One region of the Paraburkholderia sp. GAS333 genome, then DNA from elsewhere that is predicted to be linked to it. Evidence: riboswitches for the same ligand, from Rfam matches in the RefSeq annotation. Region 1 holds a riboswitch; the other holds the start of a gene.
The links. A riboswitch is a leader RNA that binds a small molecule or an ion and turns the genes downstream of it on or off. The one in region 1 is predicted to bind cobalamin.

Region 2: another riboswitch for cobalamin. It lies ahead of ABH945_RS14305 (TonB-dependent receptor domain-containing protein); the one in region 1 lies ahead of cobG (precorrin-3B synthase).

What each region holds. Positions count from the first base shown of each region.
Region 1 is NZ_JBNDKS010000004.1:340,595-348,327, forward strand. It holds gene cobJ (precorrin-3B C(17)-methyltransferase) at 1-675, opposite strand, end outside; gene ABH945_RS23520 (precorrin-2 C(20)-methyltransferase) at 672-1,403, opposite strand; gene ABH945_RS23525 (precorrin-8X methylmutase) at 1,404-2,030, opposite strand; gene cobG (precorrin-3B synthase) at 2,023-3,531, opposite strand; cobalamin riboswitch at 3,613-3,791, opposite strand; gene cbiE (precorrin-6y C5,15-methyltransferase (decarboxylating) subunit CbiE) at 3,876-5,126, shown strand; gene ABH945_RS23540 (cobalt-precorrin-5B (C(1))-methyltransferase) at 5,126-6,277, shown strand; gene ABH945_RS23545 (cobalt-precorrin-6A reductase) at 6,274-7,011, shown strand; gene cobM (precorrin-4 C(11)-methyltransferase) at 7,072-7,733, shown strand, end outside.
Region 2 is NZ_JBNDKS010000002.1:1,148,176-1,155,908, forward strand. It holds gene ABH945_RS14280 (SIMPL domain-containing protein) at 37-768, opposite strand; gene ABH945_RS14285 (EVE domain-containing protein) at 960-1,418, opposite strand; RNA gene ssrS (6S RNA) at 1,549-1,730, opposite strand; gene ABH945_RS14295 (cell division protein ZapA) at 1,826-2,140, opposite strand; gene ABH945_RS14300 (ATPase) at 2,137-2,493, opposite strand; cobalamin riboswitch at 2,700-2,956, shown strand; gene ABH945_RS14305 (TonB-dependent receptor domain-containing protein) at 3,048-5,003, shown strand; gene ABH945_RS14310 (FecCD family ABC transporter permease) at 5,031-6,092, shown strand; gene ABH945_RS14315 (ABC transporter ATP-binding protein) at 6,092-6,931, shown strand; gene cobT (nicotinate-nucleotide--dimethylbenzimidazole phosphoribosyltransferase) at 6,966-7,733, shown strand, end outside.

The DNA of each region.
Region 1 (7,733 bases):
GGGCGCGTCGCCTTCGATGCGCGTGCTCTCGCCCGCCAGCAGATCCGACACGAAGCGCTTGCCTTGCCCGATATCGGCGAGTGCATAACCTTCGGGCGGATTGAGCACGCAGGTGCCGAAGCGCAGTTCGCCGCTAGTCGTGATGGCGGGCGCCACGGCCAGAGCAGCGGCGATTTCGCGCGCCATCACGTTGACGCCGGCGAGTCCGCCGAGCAACGGCACGACCGCGCTGCCGTCTTCGGCGACGGCGAGCACCGGCGGCTCGACGCCCTTGTTCGACAGCATCGGCGCGAGGCAGCGAATCACGATGCCCGCTGCGCACAAGGCGACGATCGGTGTGCCGCGTGCGTAGAGTTCGCACAGATGCGCGCCGAGTTCGGTATAGCCGACATCGGCCTCGACACGGCCTTGCAGTGCGTGGATCTGGCAAGCGGCGCTTGCCAGCGGAGCAGCGGGATTCGCAGACGCGGGGTTCGAAGCAGCAGCAGAGCCGCTGGCATTTGCTACGCCTTCCAGATGACTCGCGTGCGCATCGCCTGCGGTCTTCGCGACATCAGCCTCGGCTGCGAGTCGTTCACCTTCGCCCGCACCACGTCCGCGATACAAAGCCTGAATGCGCCGGGCAGTCTCCAACGCGCCCGCGCCGAGAATCACGATGGCGGGCGCTGCCGTCATCCTTGCCATTTTTCCCCCGGCACGACGAGCAGCGAAAAATACGGCGACGCCATCGGATCGACGTCCGCGAGCGGCACGATGCGCTGATTGCCCATCGTCGCGCGTTCGACGTAAAGCGCACGTTTCGCGAGGCCAAGCTCGCCAAGCACGCGCCGCACCTTGTCGAAATTGCGGCCGAGTTTCATGATCACGGCAGCGTCGGCATCGGCGAGACGGCGGCGCAAATCTTCCTCTGGCAGCACGCCCGACAACACCGACAGGCTCTGGTTGCGATACACCAGCGGCGCACCGAGCACCGCCGCGCCGCCGAGCATCGAGCAGACGCCGGGCACGACTTCGCTGTCGTAGCGCGCCGCGAGCCGGTCGTGCAGGTACATGTACGAGCCGTAGAAGAACGGATCGCCTTCGCAGATCACCGCCACGTCGCGACCCGCGTCGAGATGCGCGGACACGACGCCTGCGGCGGTGTCGTAGAAGTCGGCAATGATCGCTTCATACGACAGCGGCGGTTCGAGCGCCTCGGTCGTCACCGGATAAACCAGCGGCAGATGCTGCTGCGCCTCGTGCAAATGCGCTTCGATGATGCTGAACGCGTTGCCCTTTTTCCCCTTGGCGACGAAATACGCGACCACGGGTGCCGCTTTCAGCAAACGCAGCGCCTTCAGCGTGATGAGTTCGGGGTCGCCGGGGCCGACGCCGAGTCCGAGCAAACGTCCTTGCACCGCCATTTATTCGACCTCCGTTGCGAGCGCATTGACGGCCGCGGCAGCCATCGCGCTACCGCCGCGCCGGCCGTTCACGACGACGAAGGGCACGCCGCGACTGTCCTGCGCGAGCATCGCCTTCGATTCGGCCGCGCCGATAAAACCCACCGGAAAGCCGAGGATCAGCGCGGGTTTTGGCGCGCCGGCATCGAGCATGTCGAGCAGATGAAACAGCGCGGTCGGCGCATTGCCGATCACGACGACGCTGCCCGCCAGATGCGGACGCCACAATTCGAGCGCGGCAGCCGAGCGCGTATTGCCAAGTTCGCGGGCGAGCGCGGGGACGTCCGGCTGCGTGAGCGTGCAGATCACTTCGTTGCCCGCGGGCAGCCGGGCTCGCGTGATGCCCTGCGCGACCATGCCCGCGTCGCACAGAATCGGCGCGCCTTGAGCGAGGGCGACGCGGCCTGCGGTGCCGGCATCGGCGGAAAATTGCAGATCGTCGATCACGTCGACCATCCCGCATGCGTGGATCACGCGCACCGCGAGTTTTTCGAGGTCGGCGGGAATGCGCGACAGGTCGGCCTCCGCGCGGATCGTCGCGAACGACTGGCGATAGATCTCCTGACCGTCGCGTATGTATTCAAGCATCAGTGTTACTCCGGGCCAGGCGCGCGAGCGTGTCGGCGGCCTGTTGGATCGTCAGTTGGTGCGCGACGCAGCGGCCGAAACCGGATCCGCTGTCGTCGCGTCGATAAAGGTCGTAGCTGCCGGGCGCAACCGCCAGCAGCGTGTAGGGCGCGCAATGCGCGGCCGCGCAGGATCGCGGGCAGCCGCTGAGGTGCACTTCGACGCCCGCGGGCAGTTGCGCGGCGAGTTGCTGCGCGTCGGCTTTGGTGTCCGCGAGACTTTTTGCGCAGCCGCTCGACCCGGCGCACGCGATCAGACGCGTGATCGGCTGCGACGGGTCGCAGGCGAGGCCGAGCGCGTTCAGTGCGGTTAGCACGGCGGGCACGGTGTCGGTCGCGAGGTCGGGAAGCAGCACGCTTTGCCACGGGGTGATGTGCAGGATGCCGGTGTTGTGCTGGCGCGCGAGCAAGGCGAGGGCGCGCAAGGTATCGGCATCGACGCGGCCGAGCGGCGGTTGGCCGCCTGCGTGCCATGTTCCCAACTTGCATTGCGGATGCGCGCCGAGGCGAAGGCCGGCGTCGGCTGGCGTGCTGCGTTGCCAGCCGGCGAGCGACGCGTCGCGTGAGAGCGGGAAGTCGACGTAGGTCTGGGCGTGCTGCAGGATGGCATCGACGGCATGGGTGGCGAGCAGGTGACGCATGCGGGTGGCGTCGTCGGCGGCGAGGTCGAGGAAGGTGTGCAGCAGCGCTCGCACGAGAGCCGGGACTTGCGCGGGCGATACGGCGGCTAATGGGCCTGTGCCTTTGTTAAGCCGCCCGACTTGCTGCGGTTCAGGCGCAGCTACGCTTTGAAAAGCCGAAGCCGAAGCCGAAGCCGAAGCCGAAGCCGAAGCCGAAGCCGAAGCCTCCGGCGGGCATCCCGCCAACCCGAACACGAACCGCACACCCTCGACACCCTGCGACGCCGCGATCCACACATCATGCGGATGATCGACCCGCGCCAGCCGCTCACCGCCATCCAGCAGCAACGCGAATTTCGGCGACAACGCTGCAAACCGCGTGTCGCTTTGCAGCAGCGCGAGCAGTTCGGCACACAGCTGCGTCGTATCGACCAGGGCCGCGGGATCGCGTCCGGCGGCGGGGCTGATCATCACGTTGCGGACATCGTCGGCGGAAGCGGCGCTCGCATTAACGGCCACGCTCCCCCCCGACATAGGCTCAGGCCCAAGCCCCGCACCCACCAGCGCCTCGATCAACGCCGCTTCGTGCCCGCTACGCACCCCGCGCACCTGCAAATTCGCGCGATTGGTCAACTCAACCACCCCGGCCGCGTGCCGTGCGCTCGCGCCTGCGATAACCTCGGCCTGCGCCGCGCTCAATACGCCGCCAGGCAGCTTGATCCGGCAGATCCCGCCATCGCGCGCGGCGACGATGCGCAGCAGCCCCGGACACGCCGAGGGCCGCAGTGTCGGGACCGCGTGAGGCAAAACGAGGGAGGGCGAAGCTTGATTCAAGACGGACACCGGGTTGAGCGTCGCACAAAAACCCGAGCAAGCCGCGTCAGGCTTGCTGCGGCATCGGTACACCCCGCCCGATGTTGGCTGGCACGAACAGTGTTGCCGGCAGGTCTCCTGGCTGGCAGGTCATGATCCGCCGCGGCCTTCCCGGTCAATCCAGTGGCGCGCAGCGCAGGCGGACTCGCTGCATACAGTTGCGGGGGCAGCCACAGTGGCACTGTGTTCCCTCTTCGGCCCCGAAGGGCACCGGCGGCTGTATTATGCCTTTTTTCGGACAGCGCAACGAGGCTGGACGCTTTGACAGGCGTGGCACAGCGCATTATTTGAAGATTCAGAGTGAGGATGGATGCATGCCGGCATGGCTGACCGTAGTGGGCATTGGCGACGACGGCTTCGCCGGTTTGGGACGGCCCGCGCGGCGTGCTTTGCTGACGGCGTCGGTGATTTATGGCGGCGAACGTCATCTGGCGATGCTGCCCGCGCGACTCGCCGCGCGCCGCACCCAGTGGCCGCGTCCGTTCGATCTCGCACCGTTGCTGGCCGAGCGCAATCAGAGCGTGTGCGTGCTGGCGAGCGGCGACCCGATGCTGTTCGGCGTCGGCGCGACGCTGGCGCGGCAGTTGCCCGAGGGCGAACTGCGGGTGCTGCCCGCGCCGTCGTCGTTGTCGCTGGCGGCAGCGCGTTTGGGCTGGCCGTTGCAGGACGTGGCGACGGTGTCGGTGGTGGGTCGTCCGCTGGCGGCGTTGAATGCGCATCTGCATGACGGCGCGCGCATTTTCGTGCTGAGCGCCGACGGCCGCACGCCCGCCGCGCTTGCCGCGTTGCTGGCGACGCGCGGCTTCGGCGCGACCCGGATGGTCGTGCTCGAACATCTGGGCGGCGATCTGGAACGGCGGATCGACGGCCGGGCCGATCAATGGCCCGCGGGCGAAGTCGCCGCGCTGAATCTGATCGCGCTCGAATGCCGCGCGGACGAAGCCGCGCCGCGTCTGCCGCTGACCTGCGGTCTGCCTGACGACGCGTTTCGCCACGACGGCCAGTTGACCAAACGCGATGTGCGCGCGATCACGCTCGCGCGCCTCGCGCCGACGCCCGGCGAATTGCTGTGGGACGTGGGCGCGGGCAGCGGCTCGATCGGGATCGAATGGATGCGCGCGCATCCCGCCTGCCGCGCGATTGCCGTCGAAGGGCATCCGGAGCGGCAGGCTTTTATCGAACATAACCGCGACACATTGGGCGTGCCGGGTCTGCAACTCGTCGCGGGCCGCGCGCCCGAGGCGCTGCACGGACTGCCCGCGCCGGATGCGGTGTTTATCGGCGGTGGCGTGACGGTGCCGGGCGTGCTGGAAACCTGCTGGGAGAGTCTGCGCGACGGCGGCCGTCTGGTGGCGAACGCGGTCACGCTGCAAGGCGAAGCGGCGCTGATCGCGTGGCGCGACCGGCACGGAGGCACGCTGACCCGCGTCGCGCTGGCCGACGCGCGGCCGCTCGGCGGTTTCGATACGTGGCGTCAGGCGTTGCCGATCACGATGCTCGACGTGACGAAGCACGCTGCGGGTATCCCGGGCAACATGCCCGCCGTTTCCACCGATCATCCGTAATGCGCGACGAAACACCCGAACAACCCGCGCCGCTACGTAGCGGCTACACGACCGGCAGTTGCGCCACCGCGACGTCGCTGGCGGCGGCGCGTCTGCTGCTTGCGGGCGTCGTCAGCGAGGTCGCGGAAATTACGCTGCCCAAGGGCCAGCATGTGCCGATGCCGCTGGTCTACTGCCGCCGCGTCGTCAATGACACCGATGTCGCCGATGACGTCCATGTCGCCGGAGATGCCGGCAACGCCAGCAGCGCTGACGTTGCCGAAGCCGGCACCGTCAAGGACGCCGGCGACGACCCCGACGTCACCCACGGCGCGATCGTGTTCGCGCGCGTGCGCCTGATCGCCGAACCCGGCGTGATTTTTCGCTCGGGGCCTGGCGTCGGCACCGTGACGCGAGCCGGTCTGACACTGCCGGTCGGAGAACCGGCGATCAATCCCGTGCCGCGCAGCATGATGACGCAGCATCTGACCGAACTCGCCGCCGAGCATGCGTACAGCGGCGGCTTCGAAGTGACGATCGGCGTCGAAGGCGGCGCGGAACTCGCGTTGAAAACGATGAACCCGCGGCTGGGCATCATCGGCGGATTGTCGATTCTCGGCACCACCGGGATCGTGCGGCCGTTCTCGTGCTCGGCTTATATCGCGTCGATTCATCAGGGCATCGACGTGGCGCGCGCGAACGGCTACACGCATCTCGCGGCCTGCACCGGCAACGCCAGCGAGGACGCGATGCGCGCGCACTATGCGCTGCCCGATATCGCGCTGATCGAAATGGGCGACTTCGTCGGCGCGGTGCTCAAGCATATGAAGCGCGCGCCGGTCGAGCGGCTCAGCGTGTGCGGCGGCTTCGGCAAGCTCAGCAAGCTGGCGGCCGGGCATCTCGATCTGCATAGCCGGAATTCGAGCATCGATCTCGAACGGCTGGCGACATGGGCCGCCGGATACGGTGCCGATGACGCTCTGCAAACCGCGATTCGCGCGGCCAATACGAGTCAGCAGGCAGTGGCGCTCGCGCACGCGCAGCAGGTGCCGCTCGGCGATATCGTCTGCCGGCATGCGCTGGCCGTCGCGCGCGATATCGTTCCGCCGCAGGTCAGCGTGGAAATGTTCGCGATCGACCGCCAGGGCAATCTGATCGGAGCCGCACGATGACGCCAGCCACGACACAACCCGTCAGGGTACTGCTGCTGGGCGGCACCGGCGACGCGTTGAAAATCGCGCGGCAACTCGGCCCCGCCGACGTGTACAGTCTCGCGGGCCTCGGCAAGGTGCCCGAGGACTTGTCGTGCGAAGTGCGCGTCGGCGGATTCGGCGGCAGCGAGGGGCTCGCGCGTTACATCGAAAGCGAAAAGATCACGCTGGTGATCGACGCAACGCATCCCTACGCCGCACAGATCAGCGCGAACGCGGTGCGCGCCTGCGCCGCCGCCCGCGTGCCGTGTTGGGCGCTGCGCCGCCGTGGCTGGCAGGCGCAAAGCGGCGACGACTGGCGGATGGTCGGCGACTGGCACGAACTCGTCGCCGCGCTCGCGCCGTTTCGCCGGCCGCTGTTGACGTTAGGACGCGAACCGCTCGCGCATCTCGACGAGATTCCGCCGCATCAGTTCTGGACCGTGCGCTGTCTGGAGTCGCACAAGGACAGTCCGCGCGCGCGAATCCTCGCGGCGCGCGGCCCGTTCACGCTCGAGGGCGAGCGCGCGCTGTTCGCGCTGCAGGCGTTCGACGTCGTAGTCAGCAAGAATAGCGGCGGCAGCGCGACCGAAGCGAAACTCGAGGTCGCGCGAGAGCGTCGCTTGCCGGTGATCATGCTGCGACGTCCGGCGTTGCCCGCGACCGATCGCGAATTCGACGACGTCGCGGATCTGCTGCACGCATTGCGCGCGTGAAACACACACACAATCCACGGCGACACGAACGCGTGGAATAACGAATGGCTGGAGTATCGAATGACGGTGTTTTTTATCGGCGCGGGTCCTGGCGACCCGGAACTGATCACGGTGAAAGGGCAGCGCCTCGTGCGCAGTTGCCCGGTGATCCTGTACGCGGGTTCGCTGGTGCCGGCTGCGGTGCTCGATGGACACACCGCGGAACAGGTCGTCAATACCGCCGAACTCGACCTCGATCAGATCGTCGCGCTACTCAAGGCCGCGCATGACAAGGGGCAGCACGTGGCGCGCGTACATTCCGGCGACCCGTCGCTGTACGGCGCGATCGGCGAGCAGATTCGGCGTCTGCGCGAGTTGGACATTCCCTACGAGATCGTGCCGGGCGTGACCGCCACGGCCGCATGCGCGGCGGCGCTTGGCTGCGAACTGACACTGCCCGATGTGTCGCAGACGCTGATTCTCACGCGCTACGCGAGCAAGACCTCGATGCCCGCAGGCGAGCAACTCGGCGATCTCGCCGCGCATCGCGCGACGATGGCGATCCACCTGGGCGTGAGGCACCTTGCGCGTATCGTCGATGAGCTTCGCCCGCATTACGGCGGCGCGTGCCCGATTGCGGTGATCTATCGCGCGAGCTGGCCGGATGAGGAGAAGATCACCGGCACGCTGGACGATATCGTCGGCAAGGTGCAGTCGACTTCGATCGAGCGGACCGCGTTGAT
Region 2 (7,733 bases), on a different contig from region 1:
TCATTTCAACCGGACTATCGAGCGCGATACAGCGCGTTACTTCATCTGCACCGAGCCCGACACGTTGACCGTTACTGTCGACGTACCGCCTTCGAGCGGCATCGGCGCCGCGGCCTTCGCGTCTGCGCCCATAGCGCGCGCGCTCATCATCATCATGGGACGCGGCATCACGCCGCCATGATTGACGCTGACCTCGCGGATCGAATATCCACTGAACCCAAACGCCTGTGCCGACGATGCGGCCTGCTCGCGGAACGACCTGATCGCCTCGCCCGTGAGCTTCTGCTCGGCGGCGCGTTGCGCTTCCGGCGACAGCGAGAACTGCACGTTGCCGACCTGCATGATCGATGCCATTTGCCCCGCGAGTTTTGACGCCGCCGCGAAGTCGTGCGATTCGAGCACGACCTCCGTGCGGCCGCGCCATGCAGAAATGCGTCCATCACGATCGGTGGACGGGAAGATCGAGAACGAACCGGTGTGAGCCGTCACACCGCTCACGCCGCGCGCTTTCTGCAGTGCCGAATCGGCACGCTGATTCAGCGTGGACGTGAGCGCCGACGGATCGCTCGCTTCCTGCTCGTAAAACAGCGTGATATCGACTACGTCCTGCTGAATTTCCGCGCTAGCTTGTGCATTCAGCGACAGCACGCCCGAAGGCTGAGCTTGCATGACGCCTTGCGCGCGCGCGAGGGTCGGGGTCAGCGTAAGCGCGACGGGTGCGGAGCAGATAAGCGCGAGTGCGACTGCCCGTGCGGTGTTTTTTGTCATTGCTCGACTCCTTGCTTGAACAGGTTGATGCACGATTGGCACGAACGGCGTGCGACAAATGGCACGCTGTTTGCCAGTCCCTCTGTGCGTCCGTTAGGCGCTTGTAACCTGAGCTTGGTTCCCTGATCTCACTTTGCTTTAATCGTCGCGACCCGGTTTTACATCGACGTCGAACAGGCTTCACGCGAGTCTTAAACAAGCCGCTTCGTGATGAAGCGCCACTCGGCTTCGGTCACCGGCGTGATCGACAAACGGTTGCCCTTGGCGAGCACGCGCATGTCCTGCAATTCTTCGTGCTCGCGCAAAGTTGCGAGCGGAATCAGCGGAATTTTCTTTTTGAATACGACGTCGACGAGCAGCCAGCGCGGCGTTTCCTGCGACGACTTTTCGTCGTAGTACGGGCTCTTCCTGTCGAATTGTGTCGGGTCCGGGTAGGCAGTGGACGAGACCTCCGCGAGCCCCGCGATACCGGGTTGAGGACAGCTCGAGTGATAGAACAGCACGCCGTCGCCGACCTGCATCATGTCGCGCATGAAATTGCGCGCCTGATAGTTGCGCACGCCGGTCCACGGTAACGTGTGGCGCGGTGCGTTGGCGAGATGGTCGATGCTTGCTTCGTCCGGTTCGGACTTCATTAGCCAGTAGCGCATGAATCGAATTGAACGTGGTTGACGTTAAGGGCTTGACGGCACGAACGAAAAACGCGAACGGAGAAAACGTACGTGAAACCGGAGCCCAAAGAAAAACGGCATCGAACCGAAGTCCGATGCCGTTCTAGATAAGGTCCCCGCCTTAGCCGCTAGGCCGGCATCCTGAACCGGGGGTTCAGAATTGGTCGCAGTTAGCAACACTTCGGGTACATCAGACAGAGTGACGCGCACACCCGTGCTACAAATTTCCGCAACCGTGCACATGGCATTGGTTCAAGGAATATATGACCTTGGCGAACCAGGCAGGGAAGCTAAACGGATGAAGCTTAAACGATTGAACTCAAACGTTTGCCGAGATTGACTCACCTTCGTTTGAATCCGCAGTGGATCTCAGGACCGACTGCTACTTACTGCATGTTGTACTGCTGAATCACAGTACCCAGTTGTTCGTTCATTTGATGCATTGTACGCCGGATTTCCTCTGCAGGAAATGCTTCTCCGTGTCTAACGCTCGATTGGAGCCTAAGCAGTTCCGATGCCAGCGACAGCGCAGCCATGACGGCAATGCGATCCGTGCCGCGCACGTTGCTGTTATTGCGGATCTTCGACATTTCGGCGTCGACGCGAGCAACCGCTTCAAGCAGTGCGCCTTCCGTTTCCGGCGAGCACGCGAGGCGATAGGGCACGTCGAGAATCGATACTTCGATCTGCTTGGTGGTCATGCATTTTCTCCGTGGCGGGTCACTTCGCTCTCCGCTTCGACAGCGTGCTGAGCAGGCTCGAGCAGATCGAGCTGGTTATCCGGCTCGCTGTTCGCGCGGGCCCGCGGCAGTTTCTCGAGAATTGCATTCAGGCGCACCTGAGCGTCGTCGATTTTCGCGGACAGCGCATCGCGTTCGGCCTGCAATGCGTCGCGCTCTTCGCGCAACAGTGCAAGTTCCGTGCGCGTAGCTTCTGCTTCGGCGCGTGATTGGGCGAGCTGATCTTCGAGCGCGATTCGCGCTTCATTGTGGCGTTGGCTGATCGCGATCAGCTTGCCGATATTCTGTGAAAGTGATTCGAGTTCGGTGAGCATGTGCTGCGTCCTCTAAAGACATTGCATTTTAGCGCGGAATATCGCAGGTTCCGACAATTGTCTCGTTTCGAGACGTAACAACATTGCTTTATGCAGGCTTTTATCGACCTTATGATGAAAAACACCTCGCCGGTCGGACAATATTCTGCATTTAACAGAACGGCTTGCGATGGTGCAACCGTTCTTGACGCACTTCGAGGCCGCTCCTAAACTTGCCGCACTCTGGTGCCCGCGCGCTTTTCAACAGTGCGTAGTTAAACGGGAAGCAGGGCGCATGTTCCGTGAACCGGAACGCGCTAACCTGCGCTGCCCCCGCAACGGTAAGCGGCCGCATTCGTCATGCAGGTCGATCCTGATCGCGTGTTTGAAGCTCAACATGTGAGTGTGCCACTGCGCGTTACGCGTGGGAAGGTGGGATCGATGTGTCGCCAGCCCGGATACCGGCCAGAGGGAGAGGCACGTCCCCCGCGAAAATGTTAAATACGGGGGTGCCTCGTTACGCATCGGCCTGCGGGGAAGCGGGCCGCGCACGCTATCCACAGGAATGCCATCCCATGTTGTCCCCCATCGCTCGCGCGGTGCTGCTCGCATTTGCGAGCCTGCCGCTCGTCGTGCATGCGCAGAGTGCTGCATCGCCATCTTCGTCCGCGTCCGCTTCAGATGCTGCAGATTCTGCTGCCGCTACCACGTCTGAATCGGCGTCGTCATCATCGTCATCGGGCGATGTGTCCGCTGCAGATGATTCGTCCACGCTACTGTCGCCCGTCGTCGTGACCGCGGGGCGCACGCCGCAACCGCTCGCGGACACGATTCCGCAGACCACGTTATTCGATCAGCAGGATCTCACCGACACCACCGCCACCGACTTGCCCGGTCTGCTGCAACTCGCGCCCGGCGCGCAAATCTCGCGGACAGGTGGCCCTGGTTCGACGGCGAGCCTGTTCTTGCGCGGCGCGTCGTCGACGCAATCGCTGTTGCTGATCGACGGCGTGCGGGTCGATTCCGTGAGCCTCGGTTCGGCGCAAATCTCGCAGATCCCGCTCGATCAGATCGACCGCGTCGAAGTCGTGAACGGCAACGTGTCCGCGTTATACGGCTCGGGTGCGATCGGCGGGGTGGTGCAGGTGTTCACGAAAGACGGCGGCGATCATCCGCCTCGCTTCAATTTTTCGGTGGGCTACGGCAGCTATCACACGCAGACCCAGCAGATGGGTGTGAACGGCGCACTCGACAAAGACGGCAACACGACCTTCAGCATCTCGCTCGCGCGCTCGAAAGACGACGGCTTTTCGTCGCTCAATCCCGCCCAGGCGTCGGGCGCGAATCCGAATGCGAACGGCTATCTGAACGAGAGCATCTCGGCTTCGTTGCGTCACAAGTTCAACGACCAATGGGACGCGGGCGTCACGTTCTTCCAGTCGAACGGCAACAACAGTTACGACAACGCGTACGGCGAGCCGACCGATCTGAACAATCTGTACAGCAAGGTGCGCCAGGCGTCGGTGTTCGCGAACGGCAAGCTGACCGACTGGTGGACCACGCATTTCATCGTGTCCGAAGGCGACGACCGCAGTGTGTCGAACACCAACGGCATCTATAACGGCCGCTTCGACACCGACAATCGTCAGTACACGTGGCAGAACGATTTTGCATTGGCCGCTCAACAGAAACTGCAGGTCGGCTACGAACATCTCGATCAGACGCTCGAATCGGACACCTTTGCCGCGCCCGAGCGTCACGTCGATTCGGGTTTCGTCGGCTATACGGGACGCTTCGGGCGCAACCAGATTCAGGCGAACGTACGGCACGACCAGTATTCCGATTTCGGCGGAGCGAACAGTTACTATCTCGGCTACGGTTTCGACATCACCGGGAACTGGAAGGCAACCGCAAGCTATTCGGATTCGTTCCGCGCCCCGAGTTTCGACGATCTGTACTATCCGTACAGCGGCAATCCGTCGATCAAACCGGAGCGCAGTCATTCGATCGAAGCCGCGTTGCAGTACGCGTCGAATGCGCTTGGCGTGATGCGCCTGAGCGCATTCCAGACCCGCTATTCGAATCTGATCGACTATCCCGAAGTGTCGCCCGGCATCTATCTGGCCGAGAATGTCGGCCGTGCGAAGGTGCAGGGGCTCGAAGGCTCGTGGAGCGGACATGTCGGCAAGACGGACGTGCGTGCCTCGTTGACGCTGCAAAATCCCGTCGACCTCGACAACGATGTCGACCTCGTGCGGCGCGCGCGGCGCTTCGGCTCGCTGGCGGTGAATCGCAGCATTGCAGGGTGGCGCGTGGGTGGCGAATGGATCGTGAGCGGCGCGCGTAGCGACAGCAGCGGCAATCTGGGCGGCTATGGCATCGTCAATCTGTCGGCGCGCTACAACATCACGAAAGCGTGGTACGTCACCGCGCAAATCGACAATCTGTTGAACAAGGACTATGAAACGGCCTACTCGTATAACTCGCCGCGACGCGGTGCGTATGTCACGATCGGTTGGCAGCAGCAGTGACGCGCGCGCTGCGTTGAGATCACGCGGATGAATCGTCCTCCGGTTTCGATGCCCGCTGCCGCGCGCGTGATGAGCGCGAAGCGCGCGGCAGCGATATGGCTCGTGCTCGCCTGCGTCGCGCTGGCGGTGCTGCTCGCGTCGCTCGCGTTGGGCAGCGTGTCGCTCGCACCGGGACGCGTGTTGACGGCGTTGCTGCCGTCGCATGCGTTCACGGCGTCGCCGGTCGAATCGGGCGACCTTGCTGGCGAGATCGTCCGCACGCTGCGTTTACCGCGCGCGCTGGCCGGTTTTGCGTGCGGCGCATTGCTCGCATTGGCGGGCGCGTTGTTGCAGGTGCTGTTGCGCAACCCGTTGGCCGAGCCGTACATATTGGGCGTATCGGGCGGCGCGGCGACCTTTGCGCTGCTCGCGATGATCGCCGGTTGCGCATGGTGGATCGTCGACGCCGGTGCATTCGCCGGCGCGTTCGTGTCGATTTTGCTGGTGCTCGGTCTCGCTCGCCGCGAGTTGTGGCGCGGCGAACCGCAAGACACGTCGCCGCGTTTGCTGCTGACTGGCGCGGTGATCGCGGCTGGGTGGGGCGCGCTGATCACGCTGCTGCTCAACCTCGCACCCGACAGCCGTCTGCGCGGCATGCTGTTCTGGCTGACCGGCGACCTCAACGGCGGCGCGATGCCGTGGACCGCGCTCGTGGCGCTGGTCATCGCGCTGCTGGCCATCGTGCCGGTCGCGCCGCGTCTGAATGTTCTGTTGCGCGGCGATGCCGCCGCGCAAGCGCTCGGCGTCGCGGTGATGCCGCTGCGTTTGCGCGTGTATCTGGTGGCGTCGCTCGCGGCGGCCGCGGCAGTGACGACCGCGGGCACCATCGGCTTCGTCGGACTCGTGGTGCCGCATATGCTGCGACTCGCGTTCGGCAACGATCAGCGCATGTTGTTGCCGGCCGCAGCGCTCGGCGGCGGCGTCGCGGTGATGGGCGCGGACCTGATCGCGCGCACGGTGATCGCGCCCGCGCAATTGCCGGTCGGCGTGATTACGTCGATCGTCGGTGTACCCATTTTTCTGTGGATGCTGTTGCGCAGGCGCCGATGATGCAAGCTCGCTATAACCCTCAGCAACACGCGCTCAGTGCGCAAGGCGTAACCTTGCGCGCCGGTTCGCGCACCTTGCTCGACGCGTTCACGCACACGTTTTATCCCGGCGAAATCTGGTGTGTCGCGGGACCGAACGGCGCGGGCAAGACGACGTTGTTGTCGACGCTCGCGGGTTTGCGGCAGGCGTCGGCGGGACAGGTCGAACTGGACGGCATACGTTTGCGCGACTGGCAGCCGCTGCCGCTTGCGCAGCGGCGCGCATTGATGCCTCAAAGCGCACCCGACGCATTCAGCGCGAGTGTGCTCGACATCGTCACACTGAACCGCTTCCCGCATCTGAACGGCTGGGGTTGGGAGCGTGACGCCGATCGCGATGCGGCGCATGCTGCGCTCGATCTGCTGGGGTTGGCCGCGTTCGCCGCGCGCGACGTGCTTTCTTTGTCAGGCGGCGAGCGTCAACGGGTGGCGCTCGCGGCGGTGTTATGTCAGGACGCGCCGTTGTTACTGCTCGACGAACCGCTGTCGCATCTCGATCTGCATCATCAGATCGACTGCCTGGAAGCGCTGACGGCGTGGGCGCGCGAACCGCGTCGTACCGTGATGTTTTCTTGTCACGATCTGAATCTCGCGCGCCGTTTCGCGACGCATGCGCTGCTGCTCGATGGAGAAGGGCGCGCATTTGCCGGACCGGTGCATGACGTGCTCACGCCCGAATTGACCAGCCGTGCATTCGGCTATCCGCTGATCCTGATTCGCGACGGTGAGCACGAGGCGCTGATTCCCGCGCCGCGTGTTCGTCACGAATCGAATGCCGCTAATGACACAGCAGCAAATTAACCGTTTCATCCAAAACATACTTCAGAAGACGCTTATGACTTCCTTGCCACGCCCGACCGGTTTGCCCGAAGTCCCGCCGCTCGATCAAACGTTGCGCGCCGAGTTGCAGCACATCATCGATACCAAGACGAAGCCGCCGGGCAGTCTCGGCCGGCTTGAGGCGCTTGCCCGTCAGATGGGCCTGATCCAGCGCACCACGCATCCCACGGTGCAGCGTCCCGCGATGATCGTCTTCGCGGGCGATCACGGCATTGCTGCCGAAGGCGTGAGCCCGTATCCGCAAGCAGTCACCGCGCAGATGGCGGCGAACTTTCTCGCGGGCGGGGCGGCGATCAATGCGTTGAGCCGCGTCGCAGGAATCGAACTCGAAGTGGTCAACGCGGGCATTGCCACGCCGTTGCCGTCGACGAACGGACTTGTCGACATTCCGATTGCGGGCGGCACGCGCAACTTCGCGCGCGAACCCGCGATGACCGACGCGCAGGCGCTCGCGGCGATGCAGGCGGGCGCTGAGCGGGTACGGCACCACGCGGCGCTCGGCACCAACGTGATCGGTTTCGGCGAGATGGGCATCGCGAACACGTCGGCGGCTGCGTGTCTGATGAGCCGTTTGTGCAACGTGCCGGTCGACGAGTGCGTCGGTCGCGGCACGGGTCTCGACAACGCGGGCCTCGCGAAGAAGCGCAACGTGCTGGCGGCGGCGCTCGCGCGCCACATCAGCGTGACGAATCCGCTGGAGGTGCTGGCCACGTTCGGCGGCTTCGAAATCGCGATGATGGCGGGCGCGTACCTCGCTGCCGCC